One region of the Klenkia sp. AC732 genome, then DNA from elsewhere that is predicted to be linked to it. Evidence: riboswitches for the same ligand, from Rfam matches in the RefSeq annotation. Region 1 holds a riboswitch; each other region holds the start of a gene.
The links. Region 1 has a riboswitch for cyclic di-AMP ahead of AC0IVP_RS04180 (C40 family peptidase). Riboswitches for the same ligand answer to the same signal wherever they lie in the genome.
Positions count from the first base shown of each region.

Region 2: another riboswitch for cyclic di-AMP. It lies ahead of AC0IVP_RS07645 (C40 family peptidase); the one in region 1 lies ahead of AC0IVP_RS04180 (C40 family peptidase).
Region 3: another riboswitch for cyclic di-AMP. It lies ahead of AC0IVP_RS16590 (aggregation-promoting factor C-terminal-like domain-containing protein); the one in region 1 lies ahead of AC0IVP_RS04180 (C40 family peptidase).

Region 1 covers NZ_CEEDOS010000006.1:50,745-54,006, reverse strand. Annotated here, with positions in the region: gene AC0IVP_RS04190 (D-alanyl-D-alanine carboxypeptidase family protein) at 1-437, shown strand, start outside; gene AC0IVP_RS04185 (hypothetical protein) at 644-916, shown strand; cyclic di-AMP (ydaO/yuaA leader) riboswitch at 1,090-1,281, shown strand; gene AC0IVP_RS04180 (C40 family peptidase) at 1,298-2,356, shown strand; gene AC0IVP_RS04175 (M48 family metallopeptidase) at 2,389-3,262, shown strand, end outside.
Region 2 covers NZ_CEEDOS010000012.1:43,064-46,325, reverse strand. Annotated here, with positions in the region: gene AC0IVP_RS07660 (phytoene desaturase family protein) at 1-620, opposite strand, end outside; gene AC0IVP_RS07655 (GNAT family N-acetyltransferase) at 617-1,084, opposite strand; gene AC0IVP_RS07650 (hypothetical protein) at 1,081-1,620, opposite strand; cyclic di-AMP (ydaO/yuaA leader) riboswitch at 1,830-1,976, shown strand; gene AC0IVP_RS07645 (C40 family peptidase) at 1,992-3,155, shown strand.
Region 3 covers NZ_CEEDOS010000037.1:13,823-17,084, reverse strand. Annotated here, with positions in the region: gene AC0IVP_RS16600 (SDR family oxidoreductase) at 1-586, opposite strand, end outside; gene AC0IVP_RS16595 (class I SAM-dependent methyltransferase) at 653-1,312, shown strand; cyclic di-AMP (ydaO/yuaA leader) riboswitch at 1,532-1,631, shown strand; gene AC0IVP_RS16590 (aggregation-promoting factor C-terminal-like domain-containing protein) at 1,669-2,562, shown strand; gene AC0IVP_RS16585 (type 1 glutamine amidotransferase domain-containing protein) at 2,605-3,159, shown strand; gene AC0IVP_RS16580 (YceI family protein) at 3,238-3,262, shown strand, end outside.

The sequences.
Region 1 (3,262 bases):
CGGTGTACCCGGCCAGCTACGACGGCAGCCGGTCCTGGGGCGGGTACCCCAACGGGCTGATCCCGCCCTCGGCCATGTGCCCGCTCGGGGTGGGCGGCCACACGCTGCGGTGCGACGCCGCCGCGGCCTGGCGCGCGCTGTCGGCGGCCTTCGCCGGGCAGTTCGGCGCCCCCCTGTGCATCACCGACTCCTACCGCAGCTACGCCGGCCAGGTGACCCTCTACGGCCAGAAGCCCGCGCTGGCGGCGGTGCCCGGCACCAGCAACCACGGGTGGGGCCTGGCGGTGGACCTGTGCGGGGGCGTGGAGTCCTTCGGGACGACGCAGTACGTGTGGATGGCCGCCAACGCCGGCCGCTTGGGCTTCGTGCACCCGACCTGGGCAGACCAGGGCAACGGGCGCGAGGAGCCGTGGCACTGGGAGTACGCGGCCACCTGACCGTTCGCGCCACCGGAATTGTCGGTGGTGCGTCCTAGCGTCCGCGGCGACGGACCGACCGGTCCGGCGACCGTTGCCAGGAGGCTCCCGTGCTCATCGACTGCGACACCTGCACCGTCCGCGGCCAGGGGTGTGACGACTGCGTCGTCACCGTCCTGCTCGGGGCCCCGCCGGGGTGGCGGGGGAGCGACCCGACCGTGGTCCCGATGACGCGGCGGCCCACGCTGGCAGACCGCCTGGGCGACCGTCGGGACGCTGTGGGGGCCGCGCCCGACGAGGTGGTCGCGGGGCTGGGCGCCGCGCTGGTCTCCGGTCCCGCCGGGAGCGGGCCCGACACGCCCGGGGTGCAGGGTGACCGGGCTCGCGGGGTGGTCGTCGAGCTGGACGACGTGGAGCGTCGGGCCGTCCGGGCGTTGGCAGAGGTTGGCCTGGTCCCGCCGCTGCGGCACCAACCCCCGACGAGCCGCGAGGTGGGCTGAGAGCCAGCCGGGGCCGCGTGCGTCGGATCTGGCAGGACCTGTCGACCGACGGGTGTCCCTCTTGACACATGGTCGACCCGATCGGGCCCGATGTGACTCGTTGTCTCGGTCCGGTCACGCCCGTACGGTGTCCTTCGTCCGGTCGGGCACACGTCACCTCATCGGGTGACCTCGGCCGGTCACCGCCGAACTGCTCGTCCCCCGGGGCGGGCGGACCGGGGACCCACCGCAGTCCTGGGGTGAGTTCTCGCGCGGGCCACCTCGGTGACCCGCACGCGCCGATCCCGGTCGGAGCGCAGAGATAGGGCGTCGTCTTCCACGCCCGAACCCGTCAGCTAACTCGGTAGGCGGTCAGACGTGGAAGAAGGAGCTCGCGCGCCCGTGGCGTCCCCCAGCCCTGCCCTCGGACGAGACCGGTCCACCCCCTCCCGCCACCTCGGCCGCGGGCTGCTGATCGGCGCGGCGGCGAGCCTGGTGCTCACCGCCCTCCCCGGCACCGCGACGGCCGCACCGGATGCGGCCCCGACCGGGGCCACCCAGGCCACCACGCCGGAGCAGGCCACCGAGCTGGTGACCGAGGCCAACCACCAGCTCGAGGTCGTGACCGAGCAGGTGAACGAGGCGCGGGTCCAGCTCGCCGACCAGCAGGCCGCGGCTGCCACCGCCGACCAGGCCGTCGCCGACGCCGCCACGCAGCTGGCGAGCCTGTCCGCGCAGATGGACCAGGTCGCCCGCAGCGCGTACACCACGAACCCCTCCAGCTTCAGCGCGCTGATGACCAGCTCCTCCCCGGAGGACTTCCTGGCCCAGGTCAGCACCCTGGACGTCATCGCCGGGCACACCAACGACCTGGTCGACCGGGTGGCCCAGGCCGCCCAGACCGCCGCCGACGCGCAGTCCGCCGCGGACACCGCAGCCGCGGCCGCGCAGCAGGGCCTGGACGCGGTCACCGCGCAGCAGACCCAGCTCCAGGAGCAGATCGCCACCTACCAGGCCCAGTACGAGGCCCTCACCGCCAGCCAGCAGCAGCAGGTCGTCACCGCGCACAGCGGTGCCGAGGTCACCGCCCCCACCACGGTGGCGGCTGACAGCGAGCTGGCCCAGGCCATCGTGGACACCGCGATGGCCCAGCGCGGGGACTCCTACGTCTGGGGAGCCGGCGGGCCGGACAGCTTCGACTGCTCCGGGCTCACCGCATACGCCTACGCGGCCGCCGGCGTCTCGCTGCCGCACTCCAGTGCGTCGCAGGCCCGGATGGGCAACGCCGTCTCCCGCGGGGACCTGCAGCCCGGTGACCTCGTGTACTTCTACAGCCCGGTCAGCCACATCGGCATCTACATCGGCAACGGGATGATGGTCCACGCGCCCACGTCCGGTGACGTCGTGAAGGTCTCCAGCGTGGACATGTCCGGCTACGCGGGCGCGCGCCGGCTCGTCTGAGCCGCACAGCCGCGGCGGCTACTGTCCCGGCCGTGAGTCCCCGTCGCCTCGCGCTGGGAACGGCGCTCGTGCTCGGTGCGGCCCTGGTCGTCGTGCTGTGGCTGCGCATCCCGTGGGAGGCCACCCCGACGGTCACGGACCCCACGGCCGGGTTGACCGCCGACCAGGTCTCCCGGGCCGACGCGTTCGCCGGTGCCCTGCGCCCGGCATCCCTGGCCAACACGGCCCTGTCACTGCTGGTGGCCGGGGTGCTGGGCCTGACCCGCGCGGGGTCCCGGCTGGTCACCGCCGCTGCCCGGCCGCTGGGCGGCGGCTGGGTGTGGCAGGTGCTGCTGGGCACGGTCGCGCTGTCGGTCGTGGCCCGGCTGGTGACGCTGCCGTTGGCCGGGTACGGCGAGGTGGTCCGGCACCGGTACGGGCTGTCCACCCGCAGCTGGGCGCTGTGGGCCCGGGACGTCGCGGTCGACACCGCGATCACGGCCGCGCTGACCGCGCTGGGCCTGCTGCTGCTGGTCTGGCTGGCGCGCCGGGCGCCGCGGACCTGGTGGGCGTGGGCCGGGGCCGGTGCCGCCGGGCTGGTCGTCGTCGGGTCGTTCCTCTACCCGGTGGTCATCGAACCCGCGTTCAACTCCTTCACCAGCCTCCCCGAGGGACAGCTGCGCACCGACCTGCTGGAACTGGCGCAGGAGTCCGGGGACCCGGTGCAGGACGTGCTGGTCGCCGATGCCAGCCGGCGGACCACGGCCCTCAACGCCTACGTCTCCGGCTTCGGCTCCAGCCGCCGGGTCGTCGTCTACGACACCCTGCTCCAGCTGCCCGACGCCGAGATCGAGTCGATCGCCGCCCACGAGCTCGGCCACGTGGCCACCGACGACGTGCTGACCGGCACCCTGGTGGGCGCGCTCG
Region 2 (3,262 bases), on a different contig from region 1:
GCGGCGTGCACGTCGGCGAACGTGCCGATCAGCCCGTCGGTGAGCGCGATGCCGCGGGTGACGTCGTGGTCCAGGTGGTCGGCGACGACGTCGGCCAGCGGCCGGTCGACCAGGTCCCGGTAGAGCCCCGGGTCGCGCAGCCGGGCCTCCAGCTGCGCCGCGCTGGGCAGCGGCTCGACCAGGGTGGGGGAGAGGTCCTCGGCGAGCTCGGCCAGCCGGCCGTAGAAGCGCTGCCAGCCGTCCCACTCGGCGTCCGAGCCGGTCAGCGCCCGGAAGGACTCCGCCGTCGCGCGGCCGGGGTCCCGCTCGACCACCAGGGCCCGACCGCCCAGCAGCGTGGCGGAGCTGACCGCGCGGTCGGCCAGGGCCAGGTCCAGGCCCAGGTCGGCGCAGATCCGGTCGGGCAGGAGGCTGACCAGGTAGGAGTACGCCGACAGTCGGACGTCGACGCCGGGGAACACCCGCTCGCTGACCGCCGCGCCGCCCAGGCCGGCCCGCCGCTCCAGGACCAGCACCGAGCGTCCGGCCCGGGCCAGGTAGGCCGCGGCGACCAGGCCGTTGTGCCCGCCCCCGACCACGACGACGTCGTACCTGCTGCTGGTCCCGGGCGGAAGGGTCACGCCAGCTCCTTCTCGTAGTAGCGGGACCACTCGTCGGGCTCGTCCCGGTAGTGGCCGAAGGCCTCGATCGGGCGGTACCCGGACCGCTCGTACAGCGCGATCGCCTCGTGCTGCAGCGGCCCCGTCTCCAGGCGGAGCGTGCCCCAGCCGCGCTCGCGGGCGACGTCCTCGAGGCCGGTGAGCACCAGCCGGGACAGCCCACGCCCGCGTGCTGGAGGTGCCACGTACATCCGCTTGAGCTCGGCGACGCCGGGCTCCAGCGGCCGCAGCGCGCCGCAGCCGACCGGGGTCCCGTCCTCCTCGGTCAGCAGCAGGACCACGGCGACGTCCTCGGCGGTCGGTGGGGTGCCGGACTCCCCTCGCCCGTCGTAGCGGTCCCGCAGCTCTGCCTGCTGGGCGTCGGAGAGGGCCTGGACCCGGGGGTCGGACCACGTGGTCGGGGAGAGCGTCGGCACGCCGGTCATCCTGCCCGCTGGACGTCCTGCAGCAGGCCCCACACGAACCGGGTGCGGACGCCGCGTGGCAGGTGCAGCTCGTCCCGGGTGGGCACCTCGGCGTCGACGACGGTGGCGCCCTCGACGGCGCCGACGTCGTCCACGACGTGTTCCCAGACGCGCAGGTCGTCCACCGTGGCCGGCGGCACCGTCGAGCCGGGCGCCCGGACCAGCTGGGTGCGCAGCACCTGACCGTCGGGGCCCGCGACGACCTCCCAGCGCAACTGCGGCCACAGCGGCAGCGGCCACCGCCGGACGAGCAGGGGCAGGTCGCCCCAGGCGCTGGCGGTCTCCTCCTCCGGGGGGCCGAGGACGGCGGTGAACGCCGCGCCGCCGCGGGGTCCGCCCGGTGCGTGCTGGAGGGCCTGCCACCGGGTGTGCGCGGCGTGCGCCTGGGCCCGGGTGGCCTCCACTCGGGGGAGCGCGTCGGCCACCAGGTCGGGTCGGAGGTCGCTCATCCGGCGTAGCAGGACCAGGCAGAACTCGCGGCGTGCCAGTCCCCGCACGGAGTCAGCTCCTCACCCGTTGTGAGCGTGTCCACACGACGCGCATGAAGATGTCCACAAAAGCACCCCCGCCGGTTGTCATGACTACGTGACCGACCTACGGTCGGCCAGTCCGGACGGATTCATCCGTCGCCCTCCCTGGGTGACACCGACCGGACGCCGCCGAACCGCACGCCCCTCGCGCACCACACCGGAACACCGTCCGACCCCCGGGTCGGGCACCGAGGAGCAGCGGACCGGGGACCCACCGCAGCACTGGGGTGAAGCACTCCCGACCCACCCAGGGTCGGACGTGCCGGGCGACCTTCCCGTCCGAATCCGTCAGCTAACCCGGTAGGCGGCTCGTTGGAAGAAAGGACCACCCGCCTCACATGGCGAGTTCGAGCATGCCCGCGCGCCGTCCCGCCCTCCGCGGACGTCGCGCAGCGATCACCCTCTTCGCCGCCGCCGGGGTCGTCCTGACCTCCACGCCGGCGCTGGCCGCCCCCGACGCGCCGGCCACCACCGAGTCCGCCCCGGCGAGCGAGCCCACCACCGCCGCCGAGGCCGCCCAGCTCATCGCCGCCAAGGGCCACGAGCTCGAGGTCGTCACCGAGGACTTCAACACCGCCCGCGAGGAACTGGCCGCCGACCAGGCCGCCGCCGCGCAGGCCGCCACCGACGCCGCCGCCGCGCAGCAGGCCTACTCCGGGGCCCAGCAGTCGGTCACCTCGGTGGCCCGCACCGCCTACACCGGCGGCAACCAGCTCAGCTCGCTGCAGGCGATGCTGACCAGCGGATCCGCCGGTGAGTTCGTCGACCAGATGACCACGCTGGACCAGCTCTCCGCGCACAGCACCGAGGTGCTCGACGCCGCCCAGTCCGCCAACGACTCCGCCGCCGCCGCGCAGCAGACCGCCGAGCAGACCGCTGCCGACGCGCAGGCCCAGCTGGACAGCGTCACCGCCCAGCAGGCCGCGCTGAACAGCCAGATCGCCGACTACCAGGCGCAGTACTCCGCGCTGTCGGCCGCCGAGCAGCAGGCCGCCCAGGCGGCGGCCGCAGCCGCGGCAGCGGCCGCCCCGGCTGCCACCAGCAGCTCCTCGTCGTCGGCGTCGTCTTCCTCCTCGTCGTCGTCGTCGAGCCGATCGGCGCCCGCCTCCGAGGAGGCGTCCGGCGGCTCGACCGTGGTCGCCAACAGCGCTGCCGCCCAGATCGCCGTCGACACGGCGATGGCCCAGCGCGGCGACCCGTACGTGTGGGCCGCCTCCGGGCCGAACAGCTTCGACTGCTCGGGTCTGGTGCAGTACGCCTACGCCGCGGCCGGCATCTCGCTGCCGCACTCCAGCCGCATGCAGGCCTCGATGGGCCAGGCCGTCTCCCGCGCCGACCTGCAGCCCGGTGACCTGATCGCCTTCTACAGCCCGGTCAGCCACATCGGCATCTACATCGGCAACGGCCAGATGGTGCACGCGCCCACCTCGGGCGACGTCGTCAAGGTCGCCAGCATCGACACCATGGGCAGCATCACCGCCATGCGTCGCCTCGCCGGCTGACCCACCCGCTGCACCACGACGCCCCGGACACCGCCTGGTGTCCGGGGCGTCGTGCTGTCGGGGGCCTCGTGCTGTCCGGCGCCTCGTGCTGTCCGGGACACCCCGGC
Region 3 (3,262 bases), on a different contig from region 1:
CGCCCTGACCGGCGAGCTCCGCGGCGAACCCGAGGGTCAGCAGGGTCATCCCGTACTTGCTCAGCGTGTAGGCCGGTGCCATGCCCAGCCACTGCGGCGCCAGGTCGATCGGCGGGGACAGCGTGAGGACCTGGGCGTCGGGGGAGGCGGCCAGGTGCGGCAGTGCCGTCCTGGTCAGCAGCCAGGTGCCCCGGCTGTTGACCTGCTGCATGAGGTCGTACCGCTTGGCCGACAGCTCGGCGGTGGGGGTCAGGTTCAGCGCGCTGGCGTTGTTGACCACGATGTCGAGCCCGCCGAAGGTCTCGATCGCGGTGGCGACGGCTCGCTGCACGTCGGCCTCCTCGCGGACGTCGCCGACCACGGCCACCGCCCGGGCCCCGGTCTCCCGGCCGGCCTCGGTGATCTCCTCCACCGCGGTGTGCACGGTGCCGGGCAGCCGCGGGTCGGGCTGGTCGGTCTTGGCCAGCAGCACGCTGTTCGCGCCGCGCCGGGCGGCGGCGACCAGGATGGCCAGCCCGATGCCGCGGCTGCCTCCCGACATCACGATCGTGCGGCCGGTCAGGTCGGGGGTGCCCGGGGTGCTCACGGCCACGGACGCTACCAGTCAGCGGTGACTGTCGAGGGGGTCCGTGCGGGCGGGGAGGATGCACCGGTGACCGTCCCCGCGGGCTTCTTCGCCCGGCACACCCGTCTGGTCCGCCCACCGCTGGTGCCCGAGGTGGCGCTGCACCTGGCCGATGACGTCGCCGTGCTGTGGCAGGCCATGGAGGACGAGCGCGAGAGCGGCGGGACGGGACCGGGGGAGGCCTCGCCGTTCTGGGCCGCGGCCTGGGTCGGCGGGCAGGGCCTGGCCCGGTACGTGCTGGACACCCCCGGTCTGGTCGCCGGGCGCACCGTGCTGGACCTGGGGTCGGGCAGCGGGCTGGTCGCCATCGCCGCGGCCCTGGCCGGTGCCACGCGGGTGCTCGCCAGCGACGTCGACCCGTACGCCCTCGCGGTCACCCCGCTCAACGCCGCCGCCAACGGGGTGACCGTCGTCGAGGCGGTCGGCGACGTCCTCGACGGGCAGCCGGGGGAGGGCGACCTGCCGGCGGTGGACGTCGTGCTGGCCGGCGACGTCTTCTACGACCTGCGGATGGCCGACCGGGTGCGGCCGTGGCTGTTCACCGCCTGGGTCGGCGGGGCGACCGTCCTGGTCGGTGACCCCGGCCGGTCCCAGCTGCCCGACGGCCTCGTCGAGGTCGCCGGCTACGAGGTGCCCGACAGCGGGGTCGACGTCGCCCGCCGGACGGCGGTCTGGCGGCTGCCCTGAGGGCGGCGGGTCGGTCGCTCTGGGTGTGTGGCAAACCACACGCTGCACGAGGTGTGTGAATCCGGACGCGCTGTCTTGTCAGCACTCCACATGCCCTCGTACGGTTGGCCGGTCCGGTCGGCACCACCGTCCCCACCCGGGGAGGACCGACCCGGACGCCGCCGAGTCGCCACAGCACGGCCGCCCGCAGCACCACCGCGGGCGGAGCACCACCGGCGAACCGGGGACCCACCGCAGCACTGGGGTGAATCCGTGCCGACCGCGTCAGCGGCCGGGACGGTAGGGCGTCTTCCCGCCCGAACCCGTCAGCTAACCCGGTAGGCGGCCGACGGAAGACAAGGACCCGCCCCACCCGCATGAGCGCTCGTCACTCCGCACTGCCCGCCGTCCCCGAGAGCCCCGCCGCCGAGGTGGTCCTCCCCGCGGACGACGTCCCCACCCCGAGGACCGGCTCCGCCCCGACTCCCGTCGACGGCCCCACCGTCGCCACGGTCGAGTCCGCCGAGCAGACCGTCGCTGCGGTCGCGCGCGGCCGGCACCGTCGTCCCCCGGCCCGCCGGGCCGCGGTGTACCTGGCCGCCGCGGCCGTCGGTGGCGTGCTGGTCAACGTGCTGCTCACCGGCGGTCCATCCGCGGAGGCGCAGGCCGACGCCGCCACCCCCACGGTCTCGCAGGCGGCGAGCGTCGCCCAGCAGCTCGGGCTCACCGACGCCACCGCGACCGCCGCCGACGGCCCGGCCGAGGTCAGCGCGCACCTGGGCTCCCTGCAGGCCAGCCGCGCCCAGCGCGAGGCCGACGAGGTCACCGCCGCCCAGGCCCAGTCCGCCGCCGACCAGGCCGTGCTGGACGCCCAGGCCGCCGCTGCCGCCGAGGCCGCCGCCCGCGCCGAGGCCGAGGCACAGGCCGCCGCGCTGGCCCAGGCCGCCGCCGACGCGGAGGCCGCCGCGGCCGCCGCCGGCCCGGCCGAGTTCCACGACTACGCCATGGCCCAGCTCGGCGGGGACGCCAGCCAGTTCTCCTGCCTGGAGAACCTGTGGGGCAAGGAGTCCGGCTGGAACCCCGACGCGCAGAACCCCACCTCCACCGCGTACGGCATCCCGCAGTTCCTGAACTCGACGTGGGCCGGCACCGGCATCGCCAAGACCGACAACGGCTTCCGCCAGATCGACGCCGGGCTGATCTACATCGAGAACCGCTACGGCAGCCCCTGTGGCGCGTGGAGCCACTCGCAGGCGGTCAACTGGTACTGAGCCCGGGTTCCCTCCCGAGCTCTGCTGGGCATGCCCCGGGGCATGGCTGAACTGACTGGCAAGACGATCGCCGTGCTCGCCGCCAAGGGCGTCGAGCGCATCGAGCTGGTGGAGCCCCGCGCTGCCGTGGACGCCGCCGGGGCCACCACCCACCTGCTGTCGGTCCCCGACGGCGTCACCGACGGCACCGTCCAGTCCGTGGACGGCGACATCCACCCGGGTGAGACCTTCCCGGTGCACGCCCTGGTGGGCGAGGTCTCCGCCGACGACTACGACGGTCTGCTGCTGCCCGGTGGTGCGGTCAACCCCGACACCCTGCGCCAGGACCCCGACGCGCTGGCCTTCGTGAAGGCGTTCATGGACGCCGGCAAGCCCGTCGCCGCGATCTGCCACGCCCCGTGGACGCTGCTGGAGGCCGAGACCCTCTCCGGGCGCACGCTGACGTCCTACCCGAGCATCCGCGGGGACCTCCGGCGGGGCGGCGCGACCGTCGTCGACGAGGAGGTGTGCCGCGACGGCAACCTCGTCACCAGCCGCGACCCCGACGACGTCCCGGCGTTCAGCGCGGCGGCCGTGGAGCTCTTCGCCGGGGGATGACCGGCACCCGGACGCGCGGGACCGTCCTCCACCAGCCACAATGGCGTGGTTGCACACCTTCTGGGAGGACGGTCCACCGTGGCCAAGCACCGCGCGCGCGAGT